DNA from 2 places in the Vibrio sp. Vb1574 genome. Region 2 is predicted to be linked to the other one. Evidence: riboswitches for the same ligand, from Rfam matches in the RefSeq annotation. Region 2 holds a riboswitch; the other holds the start of a gene.
What was found. A riboswitch is a leader RNA that binds a small molecule or an ion and turns the genes downstream of it on or off. The one in region 2 is predicted to bind cyclic di-GMP.

Region 1: another riboswitch for cyclic di-GMP. It lies ahead of gbpA (N-acetylglucosamine-binding protein GbpA); the one in region 2 lies ahead of R7O12_RS22420 (TfoX/Sxy family DNA transformation protein).

Annotation. Positions count from the first base shown of each region.
Region 1 is NZ_JAWOTC010000004.1:158,335-166,035, reverse strand. Features, by position in the region: gene R7O12_RS04810 (alpha/beta fold hydrolase) at 1-1,028, shown strand, start outside; gene R7O12_RS04805 (rhodanese-related sulfurtransferase) at 1,484-2,464, shown strand; gene R7O12_RS04800 (DUF6482 family protein) at 2,533-2,838, opposite strand; gene R7O12_RS04795 (deoxyribodipyrimidine photo-lyase) at 2,948-4,429, shown strand; gene R7O12_RS04790 (fasciclin domain-containing protein) at 4,510-5,010, shown strand; cyclic di-GMP riboswitch class I at 5,283-5,383, shown strand; gene gbpA (N-acetylglucosamine-binding protein GbpA) at 5,482-6,945, shown strand; gene R7O12_RS04780 (patatin family protein) at 6,998-7,701, opposite strand, start outside.
Region 2 is NZ_JAWOTC010000059.1:1,295-8,995, reverse strand. Features, by position in the region: gene cmoM (tRNA uridine 5-oxyacetic acid(34) methyltransferase CmoM) at 1-264, opposite strand, end outside; gene elyC (envelope biogenesis factor ElyC) at 379-1,164, shown strand; gene torR (two-component system response regulator TorR) at 1,237-1,947, opposite strand; gene torD (molecular chaperone TorD) at 2,214-2,861, shown strand; gene purR (HTH-type transcriptional repressor PurR) at 3,329-4,333, shown strand; cyclic di-GMP riboswitch class I at 4,621-4,710, shown strand; gene R7O12_RS22420 (TfoX/Sxy family DNA transformation protein) at 4,827-5,417, shown strand; gene R7O12_RS22415 (TVP38/TMEM64 family protein) at 5,532-6,218, shown strand; gene R7O12_RS22410 (DUF2007 domain-containing protein) at 6,239-6,559, shown strand; gene R7O12_RS22405 (alpha/beta fold hydrolase) at 6,591-7,394, opposite strand; gene glgA (glycogen synthase GlgA) at 7,504-7,701, opposite strand, start outside.

The DNA of each region.
Region 1 (7,701 bases), on a different contig from region 2:
CGGGCAATAGTTCAGTGATTAATCATCAGACTCTGGCTCATTTCACACCGCAGCAACAAGCAGACTACTTGAGCCACTTCCGCGCAGACAACATTGTTCGTGATGCGGAATACATTCGTGAGCAATTTGGCGTCGAAAAATGGGCGATCTTAGGTCAAAGCTTTGGTGGGTTTTGCTCCCTCACCTATTTGTCTTTGTTCCCAGACAGCTTGCTACAAAGCTACATCACAGGTGGCGTGCCATCAGTCTCGCGTCATGCCGACGATGTGTATGAAGCCACCTTCAAACGCACCATGGAGAAAAACCAAGCGTTCTTCCAACAATTTCCAAGTGCGCAACAACTTTGCCAAAACATTGCGAATCACTTGCTGGAAAATGAAGAGTACCTACCAAATGGTCAACGCTTCACGGTGGAGCAATTTCAACAAATCGGCATCAACTTTGGTGTGAGTGATACTTTCTTGCCGACTTACTATTGGCTAGAAAGCGCGTTGATTGAAGTGGACGGCAAACCACAACTTCGCTATGAGTTCTTGAACGATATGTTGGCGCAGCAAAACTTCCAAACCAACCCGATCTACGCCATTTTGCATGAATCGATTTACTGCCAAGGCTTTGCGTCGAGTTGGAGTGCGCACCGTGTTCGCCAAACCCGACCAGAGTTTAATTATGAACTTGGCCAGCCATTTTACTTTACGGGGGAAATGGTCTTCCCGTGGATGTTCGACCAATACGTCAACCTTAAACCACTAAAAGACGCCGCAGAAATATTGGCCGCGAAAGACGATTGGGCTGCGCTGTACGATCAAAATCAACTGGCTCAAAATAAAGTGCCTGTCAGTTGCGCCGTTTACGCCGATGATATGTTTGTTGAAATGGATATCAGCCGAGAGACGCTCGCGTTAATCCCAAATTCAAAAGCGTGGATCACCAACGAGTACGAGCACAACGGTTTGCGTGCCGACGGTGAACGCATTCTCGACAGGCTCATTGCCATGGGTAAACAGACCGCAGCTGCGTTGAAATAAGCAGGACAGACGTTAGAAATACGCCTTTTTAGTATTTGATGAAAAGGCGTTTATAGCGGTTTATGAACAATGGCGATCAGTCATTCACTCTTTGTCCCTAAACCTTTATCCCTCACCACCTCATGTATAAAACTGCGACATGTCCTTTCCTTGTCAATGACTCCGGTGATTACTTGGTGCTTCTTGCGCCTAACTTTTTTGAAGGGCCCAAAACAGCATAAATTTAAACCAAAAGTATCGGCTCCAACCTACCTAACCCACTATAATTAATGATTATAATTTGAACACATAGCGGCTTCACCTGCGGACATGCTCCCCCTATCAAAGACCGCCAGGCCCCGCCTACTCATAATATCCGTATAATTTGTCCGTATTTCCGACTGGTTTAGTCAGGTATACTTCGTGCCGCTAAAATTTTAAGGTCGTTGACCACCTGTATTTTTAAAGGAAACCTCATGAGTCAGTATGTAGTTTGTGCGCTGTACAAGTTTGTTGAGCTGAATAACTATCAAGAGCTACGCGAGCCATTACTTGCGTTGATGGAAAAACACCATATTCGCGGAACATTACTACTGGCAAGTGAAGGTATCAACGGTACTGTTGCATCTGATCGTGCAGGTATTGATACGCTACTGGAGTGGCTAAACAACGAACCTCGTTTGACTGGCACCGTATACAAAGAGTCGTATTCTGAGACCCAGCCATTCAATCGCACCAAAGTGAAACTGAAAAAAGAGATCGTAACATTAGGTGTTGAAGGTATAGACCCTCGCCACGTAGTGGGTACTTACGTGGAACCTCAAGAGTGGAACGATCTTATTGCTGATCCTGAAGTGTTTGTTGTCGATACACGTAATGATTACGAAATCGAGATCGGGACATTCAAAGGCGCTGTAAACCCAAATACTGAAACCTTTCGTGAATTCCCAGACTATGTAAAAGAAAACATGGACCCGGCAAAACACAAGAAAGTTGCGATGTTCTGTACCGGTGGTATCCGCTGCGAAAAATCAACGGCTTACATGAAAGAACAGGGCTTTGATGAGGTCTACCACCTAGAAGGCGGCATTCTTAAATATCTTGAAGAAGTTCCTCAAGAAGAGAGCATGTGGGAAGGCGATTGTTACGTATTTGACGGTCGTGTTGCAGTGAACCACCAGCTAGAAAAAGCAGATTACGATTTATGTAACGCTTGTCGTCTACCGATCACTGAAGAAGACAAACAGTCAGAATTGTTCGAGCAAGGCGTGAGCTGTCCAAAATGTCACGGCACACACTCAGAAGAACAAATTGCTCGATTCCGCGAGCGCGAAAAACAAGTTGTTCTTGCAGAGCAGCGAGGCGAGCAGCATGTTGGTGGTGAAAGTGCCAAGCAAAGAGAAGCCCGACGTGCCGCTAAGTACGCGCAAAAAGAAGCGCAGCGTAAACAAGACTAAGCCCAACTCTCCTTATATTTAGCGAGCTGCCGTAAGGTGGCTCGCTTTTACTACGCACCAATACTCTTTCAATACAATTTTGTATCCCTCACCAATACCTCTAGTTGATTGTCTCTTTTGCCTTCGGGTAGCCCCACCATTTCATCATAAGCACTTTGATGTACTAAAACCTGCTTATTTGTTTTGATATTCCTGCACTTCTTTTGCATCTCGATCAGGGAATGAGCCCTCAAAAAGATACCGTTGTCATCAGTGATAAATTGCGCTTCTCCATCAATCACGACAGATGCCTGGTACAATGCGAGATCAAGCGAATGAATGACCAATTTGTCTACATAGAAGTATTTTTGTAACTTACTCAATGGTATTGCCATGTGTCACCTCCCTAAAAGTTACCTCTACGTTTTGTAGAATAAAACCGATCATTGGATGAGATTTCTTCGGTTTACTTGCGTACAACATCGGAAACTAAAGAGGATTCCGATGCAAACAATCAATGTCGTGTGGTTAAAACGAGATTTAAGGCTGACTGACCATCAACCACTAACTCAAGCATTATCAACAAAGCACCCAACTGTGCTTTTATATATTGTTGAACCATTGCTATTGAACAACCCACACTATTCTGAGCGCCACTGGCGATTTGTTTGGCAATCACTGCAAGACATGGATGAGACGCTCAAAGCATATGGGCATCGAATCACGGTGCTGTTTGACGATGCCTTAGCATGTTTTCAATCAATTCAAGCGCAATATCAAATCAACGCTGTTTTTTCTCACCAAGAAATAGGACTCAACTGCACCTTTGAGCGCGACAAACAAGTTGCCGCTTGGCTGTATGAGCAGAACATCGACTGGTTTGAGTTCGAACACGGTGCTGTTATCAGAGGTGCAAAAAACCGGCAAGGTTGGGACAAACATTGGGACTCTGTCATGAGAGCCTCAATAAGCCCTATTGAGCTCCAAACCGACTTATTGCATTCATTGGATGCAGAAGCTCTCGGCTGTTCGTTTTCGCCACCATCATCCTGGCTATCAAAATGCAAAGGAATGCAAACGGGAGGAAGCCGGCTCGCTTGGAAAACACTAGAGGATTTTTTTCATCGTCGAGGTCGTGATTACTATCGAAGCATTTCTAGTCCCACAGCCTCACGCACAGCCTGTACTCGACTTTCTCCATATCTCGCTTGGGGTAACATATCCTTGCGTGAAGTTTATCAATACCTTTTGAAACACTGGCAAGTCGCTGGGTTTCGTCGCAGCTTAATTGCATTGTCTTCACGGCTTCATTGGCACTGTCACTTCATCCAAAAATTCGAATCGGAATACGACATGGAGTTTTACTGCGTTAATCGGGCTTACGAACCATTGATTAGACAAAGTAGTACTTTCGATGAAGAAAAGTTAGCAGCATGGAAGTCCGGGCATACTGGCGTACCTTTGATTGATGCCTGCATGCGCTGTTTGCACCACACTGGTTACATTAACTTTCGCATGCGTGCCATGCTGGTTAGCTTTCTTACTCACCACATGAACATGAATTGGCGAGTAGGTGTAACGCATTTAGCGCAACTGTTTCTCGACTTTGAGCCCGGAATTCATTACCCACAATTCCAAATGCAAGCAGGAGTAACCGGGACTAACACAATCCGTATTTATAATCCGATCAAGCAAGCCCAAGAACATGATCCTAACGGTACGTTCATCTACAAGTGGGTACCTGAATTGCAAATGGTTCCTCCCCCTCTTTTATTCGAGCCCTGGACAATGACCCAGATGGAAGCTGTCATGTATCAATTGCAGCCAGATAGCCGTTACCTTGCACCTATTATCGCACCAGACAACGCAGCTAAGGCAGCAAGAGAGCGCTTATGGACGTGGCGGAAACGAGCCGATGTGAAACAAGAAGGCAGACGAATTCTTGCGCGACATGTTAGACCCTCAAAAGAAAGTAGGACGCGATGATCATCTTTCAATCACAATGCGTACAAATGCAAACACACTCCAGGGAACCCGTTGTACCCTCAACTAGTAAGGAACACATTATGTTCAAACGTATCTTAGTTATCGCGGCGACACTGATGGCGACATTATTTTTTATGCTTCCCGTCAAGGCTCATGAGCATGGCATGATGAAAGCCGATATTGTCGACGTTGCCGCTGAAAACGGCTCTTTCAATACGCTTGTTGCTGCGGTGAAAGCAGCGGGCTTGGTTGACACTCTCAAAGGGGAAGGCCCATTTACTGTTTTTGCACCAACGGATGACGCTTTTGCAAAACTGCCAGACGGCACAGTCGACATGCTCTTAATGCCGGAAAATAAAGACAAGTTAGTATCTGTTTTGACTTATCACGTCGTGCCAGGGAAAGTGATGGCTGCCGATGTTGTTAAGCTAGACAAAGCGACTACGGTTCAGGGGCAAGATGTGATGATTAAAACCATGGGCGATAAAGTCATGGTTAACGATGCAAATGTCATTGCAACCGATGTGAAAGCTAAAAACGGTGTCATTCACGTGATTGATACTGTCATCATGCCGAAATAACACCATTCAGAGGGCGGTACACTCCGCCCTTTAGACAGAACTTCTTTCACCCTTAGCACGATTCCTCTTCACTTATCCCCAACAAACCTCCACTCATTCGCCATGGTTATAAAAAAGATAAAAACAAAATTAAAATCAATACCTTGCAAGACGATACTGCATAATATTGACGAGATTAAGATATCGTTATCTTTCAATTTGAGAACAGGATTCCATGTCAGTGACGTTTACTTTTCCACATGTAAATTCTTAAGCTAAATTTTGGCTGCTCAATCACATTTCGGCAAACCATTCGAAAGGGTGGGACGCAAAGCTTCCGGTCTGTCAGCATTTAAAAATCTAAAAGAATGCTCATGATAGCGGGGTTACCATGACGCAGTGTTACAGAAGTCCAATTTCTGTAGCGTTGCTTTATGCTCAGCATGCGCCGGGGTGTGACACTAGTTTGTCAGCCATAACAGAGGACATGTGATGAAATCATTTCCAACCAAATCCGTACTCGCGTTAGCACTTGCAAGCATTAGCTCAGGTGCTGCGGCTCACGGTTATGTATCAGAAACCAATGGTGGTGTCGCTGCAAGTCGCTCGGCACTATGTAAGTATCCAACGCCAGATACTAACGAAAAAAATAATAACTGCGGTGCGATTCAATATGAACCGCAAAGCGTTGAAGGCCCTGATGGCTTTCCCGAAACAGGGCCTCGCGATGGTAAAATAGCGAGTGCCGAAACCGCTTTAGCAGCTGCCCTTGATGAGCAAACTGCCGACCGTTGGGTAAAACGTCCTATTCAAGCAGGCACACAAACTTTTGAATGGACATTTACCGCTAACCACGTGACGCGCGACTGGAAATATTACATCACCAAGCCTGATTGGAACCCAAACGCTTCACTATCACGAGACTCTTTTGATCTAACTCCTTTCTGTGTCGTCGACGGCAATATGGTTCAACCCCCGAAACAGGTAAGCCATCAATGTAATGTGCCTACTCGCGAGGGATACCATGTCATCCTGGCAGTATGGGATGTTGGCGACACTGCAGCCTCATTTTATAACGTGATCGATGTGAAATTTGATGGTGACAGTCCCGTTATTCCAGATTGGAAGCAAGGCGGTCAAATTATTCCTACAATGGATTTAAATATTGGGGATTCGGTTTATACGCGCGTATTTGATCAAGCAGGTGAAAACATAGCGTATAGAACTGAACTAGAAATTACCGATGCAGCAATGGGCCAAGCGAAAAACTGGTCTTACGCACTCGCGACTAAGCTAAACCAAGAACAAGCAAAACTGCAAGCCGGGCAGTATGCAGAGGATAAATTCACTCCTGTTTATGGTACTAATCCGGTGTATCTGCAAGCAAATAGCAGCCTTGAGCGAGTAGAGATCGGTTATAACATTGAAACTCCTGTTCCAGAATACTCACTCACAGTAGATGGCTTAGCAGACGAATATATCATTGAGTCAACACCGACAACGTTGGATCTGACACTAACTGCTGAAGGCGATTTAAATGCAGAACTCACCGTTTACAACCACCATCGCGAACCACTTGCAAGTTGGGCAAACGAAATGAAAGACGGCTCGGTAGAGGCGATATCGCTCGCTTTAAGTAAATCGGAGCCGGGTCACCATATGCTCGTAACACGTATTAAGGATAAAGATGGCAACTTGGTGGATCAGCAAACACTCGACTTTCACTTAAAAGAAGAGTCAGTTACTCCACCACCATCTGGTGAGTACGATTTTGTCTTCCCTGAAGGACTATCTAGCTACACGGCGGGCACAAAAGTGCTTGCCAGCGACGGGGGCATTTATCAATGTAAACCTTTCCCATACTCTGGTTACTGTATGCAGTGGAAAGAAAGCGCAAACCATTACGAGCCTGGAATAGGTTCACACTGGGAGATGGCTTGGGATAAAGTCAACTAAATCACCCTTTGAACGTTACGCAAAAGAGCCTCACTATGAGGCTCTTTTATAATCAAACGCAAAAATAACAATTTTCCCGGTCTAAACCATAAACACCAGATAAACTAGAGAGATGCGCTCGCCCCTCAATCAGCCCCATTTCATACCCTTCTAGTAAAACGGATTGTCGCATTGATAAGCGCTGAACATGAAAATTATCTGGTGGGGCAATTACCCTAACATGTGTTCCTGGTGGAGGGTTACGAATAAACTCCAATGATTGATTATAGTTATCTGCACGTCTTAACATCGCATCCGCCATTTTGGGGTGCTCCGCAAAAAGTTTCTTCATCAGCCATGTGTTCTTAACTGGCTTTTTGGCATAATTCAGTGGGTGAGAGAGTACTACGGTTATGTCGCGAGCCCCTCGACGATAAGCCTCACGCACTGGGATAGAATCAGCGACCCCACCATCGGTATAACAACCGCCAGAAAAACAAGGGGTATGCTTGTAGGCAATCGGTAATGCTGTTGTCGCTTCAATCGCATGGTGAAAATTATCACGTGTCACGCGATAGTAATCTGCCTGCCCTGTATCTACATTTGTTGTCGCTGCGAGAAACGGAACGCCATTAAACAGTTTATTTTCATCGACGGGATACAAGCGATTAGATTCTTCAAACAACCACTTCACATCGATGAGGTCTCCACCTTTAACGAAGCGAGTCGGGTCAAAAAAGCGTTTGCTTGTGGCCAGCTTAGTAATGACGTTAATAC
Region 2 (7,701 bases):
ATCCTGCTTAGCCAACTGCAGCATTTCCGAAGATAGATCACATAAAGCGATTCGATGTCCGAGCTTAGCAAGCTTTTGCGACATTTGTGCCAAACCACCACCAGCGTCCAACACTTCTAGGGGTTGCTGGTCAGCATCTAATTCACTTAGAATCTGTAGAAAATCTTCCCACACAATGATTTGGCGGATCTCCCCTTTATCGGAGCCGTAAATATTTTTTGCAAATTTGTGGGCGATATCGTCGAAATTGCGGTCTTCTGTCACTTCTGCTGAGTTATCATAACGGATTGTGCCGCTATTCTGGCACAAGGAAAGCAGGAATAAAGAGGGATACCCTCATTTTTATTATCAATTGATGTTTTTTCGGACTATTTATGTATGTTTGAGCTGAAAAAAGTAGTGTCAGCCATGCTTATGCCCCTTCCGGCATTGCTGCTGATAGGCTTGTTGGGTCTTGCTCTCATTAGTTTTACTACAAAACGTAAAACTGGCTGCTTCGTTGTTCTATTCTCTTTTGTTGGCATTTTTCTTGTTGCCTTCCAACCTGTTTCAACCAAGCTTCTTATGCCGTTAGAGCGAGAGCATAAAGCCTTTTTGCCAGTTTCTGGCACCATCGACTACGTGATGGTTTTAGGGAATGGTCATGTTATCGATGACGAAATTCCACCCACCTCGCAGTTAAGCCGTGCAGCATTAATGCGCTTAACTGAGGGCATTCGTATTTTAAGAATGTATCCAGGCGCGAAATTAATCTTATCCGGCTATGCTGGCGGATCTGAAATTAGCCACGCGCGAATGATGGCGAACGTTGCCCTTGCGTTGGGAGTCGCGAAATCCGATATCATTTTATTAGAAGATGCGAAAGATACGTGGGAAGAGGCGCGTCAAGCGGCTGCATTCGTTCAACAAAAGGAGATTGTGTTAGTCACTTCTGCGAGTCACATGAGCCGTGCATTGTATGAGTTCAACGCAGCAGGCATTAAACCAATCCCAGCCCCGACCAACTTCTTAGCTATTAGCGAGATAAGTCAACCTTGGGATAAATACTCACCTAAAGCGCGTTACTTAGAACAAACAGAGCTTTATTGGCATGAGTACTTGGGCAGTATTTGGCAAAGGTTGCGTGATACTGTCGGCCAAACACCAATGGTTGAAGCAAACTAGTATTATCTTGAAGCCACAAAAAAGGAGAGCCGAAGCTCTCCTTTTTCTTTTTACGATTGAGTTATGTTCCAACTAGTCACCAGCAAACATATAGCCTTCGCCGTGTACCGTTACAAAAATCTGTGGGTTCTTAGGATCGAACTCCATTTTTGCGCGCATACGTCGAATAAGAACATCAATGGTGCGGTCATTCGGCGCATCCACTCGATGGCTGATCATGTTCAAAATACGCTCACGACTTAACACCTGGTTAGGATAAGACGATAATGCCACCAAAAGTTCATACTCTGCTTTAGTTAGTTTTACTGGCTCACCGTTGCGGCTAAGTGCGCGACGTTGAATGTCGAATGTCCACTCCCCAAAGCGCACAATGTGCTCTTCACTGGTTTCATTCGCTTTCGAGCTGCCACTGCGCGCCGCTGAAATACGCCACAGCAAGTTTTTAACGCGAACTAACAGCTCTCTCAGTTCAAAAGGTTTTGTCACATAATCGTCAGCACCCATTTCTAGGCCTACGATTTTATCAATGCTATCCGTGCGTCCTGTTACTAATATGATACCAATATCCGATTGGCTACGTAACTCACGAGTAAGCATCAGGCCGTCTTCACCAGGCAGGTTAATATCCAGCATGATCAGGTCTACATCGCCCGCTTGCAAAACTTCACGCATTTCTGCGCCACTCTCTGCTTCGCTGACTTGGTAGCCCTCATTTTGGAAATATCCCGCAAGCTTACTACGAGTTACAACATCATCTTCTACGACTAATACGTGATAGCTCATTTACACCACTTTTCTGTCTTCTTATTATCCAAGACGTATTCTATTCATAACTAGTAACATTTCTAGTCATAGATACATTAAAACGCAAGATTTAGCGTTTTTATTGATTCAAAACAAGCTTGCCCATTGCTATTAATAAACGGTCATTTTTGACCATAAAACATAACAATTATAGTTACTGCTATTCATTTTAATTGATTACACTTAGGGGATATCCCTAATTGACTTTGTGATGCATGACTTGAAGCATCATTCAGGAGCCCAAAATGCAAGAAGTGAAAGCTTTTAATGAAAAACGCGCTGAAATTTACTGGTGGTTTTCGAGCTTGTTCGCAAAAGAACTAACAGAGAAAGAATTGGAAGCCTATCACAGTGTTGAAATTCGCAGTTTTCTCGCAGGTTTAGGTGAAAATGAGTCGCTAAAACCAGCCGTTGATAGCCTAGTTGATGCATTGAATCGGTTACAAGATCGTGAAGATGCACAACTAGAGCTTGCAGCTGACTTTTGTGAACTGTTTTTGAAGACAGAAAAATACGGCGCTCTTCCTTACGCATCCATATACATTGGTGAATCAGGTTTACTGAATGACAAGCCAGCTGAGGAAATGGAAAAGTTGATGGCTGAATTTGGCGTTCAAGTAGACGAAAACCTAAAGGAACCTGCGGATCACTTAGCCGTTGAGCTCGACTTTCTCGGGAACATGATTATCCGCTCAAACGAGCTTGAACAAGAAAAACACATGGAAGAAGCCTTCGTTAAACAAAACGACTTTATCCAGCAACAATTGATGTCTTGGTTACCTCAGTTTTCAGACAAATGTAAACAATTCGACGAATTTGGATTTTACTCGAGTGTCGCGAAACTATTAGTTGCATTTTGTAAACTAGACAGCGCCTACCTTCTTGGTGAATAATTGCCGCCTATTTTTAGGGAGCCTGCCTATCGGGCTTCCTGTATGCCGAAAGTGACCAATTGTAAGTAACTTGGGTATAATATTCGTTTGCCTTAACTTAGCGCAAAGACGCTTGGTTATTTAGCAGTCAAAATGTGACTTCAAATACACAAATCTCGTGCTGAAAACATTGCTAGTCAGTCCACATAGGGCTAAAATGTGAGCGCAAACGATTAAATATGATTTATATGTAAACCGCTGAAATATAGCGGTTTTTGTGTTTTCTTAACAGGTTGATGGCAATTTCTCATCAGATAGAAAAAAGATAAAATTCATCGACCGATGCTGCTACGCACCCTTTTGTCGCACTTGGATCAACCGCTGCCGAGACACTTAGCGCCAATTTTATATTGCTAGGTGTGAAACCATTAGAGCATCAGGTACATCCAATACGACATATTTCAGTAGCTCGATACAGGACACCATTTATGGCCACGATAAAAGACGTTGCTCGCTTAGCCGGCGTTTCCACTACGACAGTTTCGCACGTTATCAATAAAACGCGTTTCGTTGCAGAAGCAACGCAAGAAAAAGTAATGAAAGCCGTTGACGAGCTGAATTACGCGCCAAGTGCCGTTGCACGCAGCCTAAAATGCAACTCAACTCGTACGATTGGCATGTTAGTAACTCAATCAACTAACCTATTTTTCTCAGAAGTGATTGATGGCGTTGAGAGCTACTGTTACCGCCAAGGCTATACTCTGATTTTATGTAACACAGGCGGGATTTACGAAAAACAACGCGATTACATTCGTATGCTGGCTGAAAAGCGCGTTGATGGCATCCTAGTGATGTGTTCTGACTTAACCGAAGAACTAAAAGAGATGCTTGACCGTCATGCGGACATTCCTAAAGTGGTCATGGATTGGGGCCCAGAGAGCTCACAAGCAGACAAGATCATGGATAACTCAGAAGAAGGTGGCTACATTGCAACCAAACATCTGATTGACAATGGTCATACGGATATCGCTTGTCTAAGCGGTCATTTTGAAAAGCTTGCTTGCCAAGAGCGCATTGCAGGTTTCCGTCGCGCAATGAGCGAAGCGAACCTAGCTGTAAATGAAGACTGGATCCTTGAAGGTAACTTTGAATGTGATACGGCCGTATTAGTTGCAGATAAAATTACCGCAATGGACAAGCGCCCGACGGCGGTATTCTGTTTTAACGACACAATGGCTCTAGGCCTAATGAGCCGCTTGCAACAAAACGGGATCAAAATTCCTGAAGATATTTCAGTGATCGGCTACGACAACATCGAGCTTGCAGAATACTTCTCTCCACCGCTAACGACTATCCACCAACCTAAACGTCGTGTTGGTAAAAATGCATTCGAAATTCTACTTGAGCGTATCAAAGATAAAGAACACGAAAAACGAATTTTCGAGATGCAACCTGAGCTTGTAATTCGAAATACTGTGAAAAAAATGAACTAAATTTCACTGTATTTAACCGTGTTAAATAAGCGCTCTACAGGGGCGCTTATTTTTTTGGAAAAATTAAGCATTCTCTAATACTTCACACCACTCTAATAACAATTGACTAACGTTAACTCCCTGTTTTATATAAATGTAATATATATTAAGAACTCCTTTTCAAAGGCCAATTTGCACCTTTCCATATGCAAAATAGAGCATTCAATCTATCATTTTTATTGAACCGAAATCACACTTTTAACGCTAAACCGTGATGTTAATTCAATATAAGAAGTATGCTCATTGTGTCACGCACAGGGCAAACCATTCGAAAGAGTGGGACGCAAAGCCTCCGGCCTGAACCATATTACGATATGGAAGGTAGCGGGGTTACCGATGGCAAGTGTGTAAGCAATGACTTTACTCTGTAATGACATTGTTTTTACGCATGTTTGCTACTCTCTCGGACCTGACTTTTGGTGGCGTAATATTAATTACACCGAGATAACAAAACATGGATAAACCGATACTCAAAGACTCTATGAAGCTATTTGAGGCACTTGGTAATATCAAGTCGCGCTCAATGTTTGGTGGCTTCGGACTATTCGCTGATGAAACAATGTTTGCACTAGTGGTAAACAATCAGCTTCATATCAGAGCAGACCAAAAAACTTCATCTGACTTCGAGAAACAAGGGCTAAAGCCTTACGTTTATAAAAAACGTGGCTTTCCAGTCGTTACAAAGTACTACGCTATTTCCAGCGATTTATGGGAATCAAGCGAACGCTTAATCGAAGTAGCGAATCAATCATTGAAAAAGGCAAAGCTTGAGAAAGAACAGCAAGCAAGTACAAAGCCTAACCGTTTGAAAGATTTGCCTAACTTACGACTGGCTACCGAGCGCATGCTAAAAAAAGCCGGCATCGAATCCGTAGAGAAGCTTGAAGAGGAAGGTGCGCTTAACGCCTATAAAGCGATAAGAGATACGCACTCTGCAACCGTCAACATTGAGTTGCTATGGGCACTAGAAGGTGCTATCAACGGCACTCATTGGAGTGTGGTACCTCAAGCTCGCCGAGATGAGTTGATGAACGGCCTCCAATAAAAGTCGGCCTAAAAACTATCTTGTAAAACCGCAGTCTAATCTGCGGTTTTTTTGTGAAATTTTTTCGGTTTTCCTACTGTCTTATTACATATATCCCAAATTGGAATCAAAATTATGAATAAGAAACTGATATTAGGTCTCATCCTACTAGCGGCTATCGTCTTTTTAGGTATTAACTTTGGCCAGTATTTAACCTTAGAGAATGCAAAAGCCCAACAAGAAGCACTAACTACATACATCGATCAGAATTTTGTATTCTCGGCTGCGATTTACTTTTTTACCTACATTGCAATTACCGCTTTTTCTATCCCAGGAGCGGCAGTAGTCACCTTACTTGGTGCAGCCTTATTTGGTTTTTGGACAAGCTTGCTACTGGTTTCTTTCGCTAGCACTATGGGGGCAACACTGGCCTTCTTGAGCAGCCGATACTTATTGCGTGACTGGGTACAAAACAAATTCGGAAATAAACTCAACGCAATTAATCAAGGTGTCGAAAAAGACGGAGCTTTTTATCTATTTTCCTTGCGTCTAATCCCTGTATTCCCTTTCTTTCTAATCAACTTACTGATGGGCTTAACACCGATGTCTGTAGGTCGATTTTATCTCACTAGCCAAATAGGTATGCTGCCAGGCACAGCCGTATATCTGAATGCAGGTACTCAATTAGCAACAATTGAAAGCCTATCGGGCATTGTTTCACCCGCAGTATTAGCGTCTTTTGCGCTATTGGGACTATTTCCAATCATCACTAAATGGGTTATGAATAAAGTAAGGCCGACACCAAGTCAGCAAAACTCGTAATTGGTGAAGTGGGTATTTTGATGAAAATATTTATCGCTAAAAACCCAGCAGAAGCACACATTGTATGTGAGCTGCTTAAAGTGGAACAAATTTACTGTGAAGTTCGCGGAGAAGGTATTTTCGGCTTAAAAGGAGAACTGCCGTTTGGTGATGATACCGATCCTTATGTGTGGCTTTTTGACACGGCACAAAAGATGAAAGCTGAAGAAATAGTAAAAGCATATCGAAAACAATCCGATAGGCATGAGTATCAAGATTGGCAATGCCCAAAATGTCATGAAATAAACGAAGGGCAATTTGGTGCATGTTGGCAATGTGGATATCAACTAGGAGAGCTATAGCGGCTCTCCTATTCAGTGGATGCACTCAGTTTTAAGCACATACAGCTTGCTGTTTAATAAACTCGATGGAGTGTTGATTGAAGTCTTCTGGACGCTCTACATTGCATACATGACCACAATTCGGGATTTCTCGTAGAATGCTGAGCTTATGTGCTGCAACCATTTCTTTGACAGGTTTAATAAACATGTAATCCCTGTCGCCCATTAAGTAAAGAGTCGGAATGGGTAACTCTCGATCTTTAAAATATTTCATTAACGGATTTACATCAGCGGCAAGAATAAACCAACGTTTAAATTCTTTTTGGCAAAGCTTCTTGGCTTCGCGAATAAAAAGGTGGCGAGATTCTCGTTGGCTTCTTTGAGGCATAACAATATAAGCGAACAGTTTGTAGAGCCACATGTATGGTAGGATATGCTTACAAAAATTACCTAATTTCACCAATATCTGAGAACGAGTGTTAAGCCTTGTGACAGCACCGCCGAGCACCATCGAACGTACGCGCTCTGATGACAATTCAGCAAGGTTTCGAACAATAATAGTACCAAGCGACATACCGACAAAATGAGCGGATTGGATCTTTAAATGGTCCAATACTTTCAAAATATCTTGGGTAACTTCCGTAAAGGTATAACGGCTAGCAATGAGCTCTTTAAGTAACTGATTTGACTTTCCATGACCTCTTAAATCGATCAGCAATAAGTTAAAGTGTTGCTTGTAAGCTTTAATTTGCTTGAACCAGATAGAAGAGCTACCACCAGCACCGTGCACAAATACAACCCACTCATTACTAGTAGGGTGCAAATAGGTTTTATGAAAAAGTAGCGGCTGGGTCATATTGAGTATCAAAAAGATCGTGCTATTGAGTAAAAAGCCATCCTACCACACTCCCCTTACTCAAGATAATAAAGGCACCTCATTCGGTGCCTTTCGTTACAATTTTAAGTCAAACTAACGCTGAGTGGTAAAGCTGCAAATAAGATTCTGCGGCCTTTTGCCAACAAAAGTCTTGTTGCATCGCGTGCAACTGTACTTTATTCACTTCAGGCTCGTTTTGAGCGTAGAGCAACAGTGCCCTTAGCATCGTTAACAACAATGCCTGCGGTGTCGGTTCGAAAAAAACAAACCCCGTTGCTTCAGATGG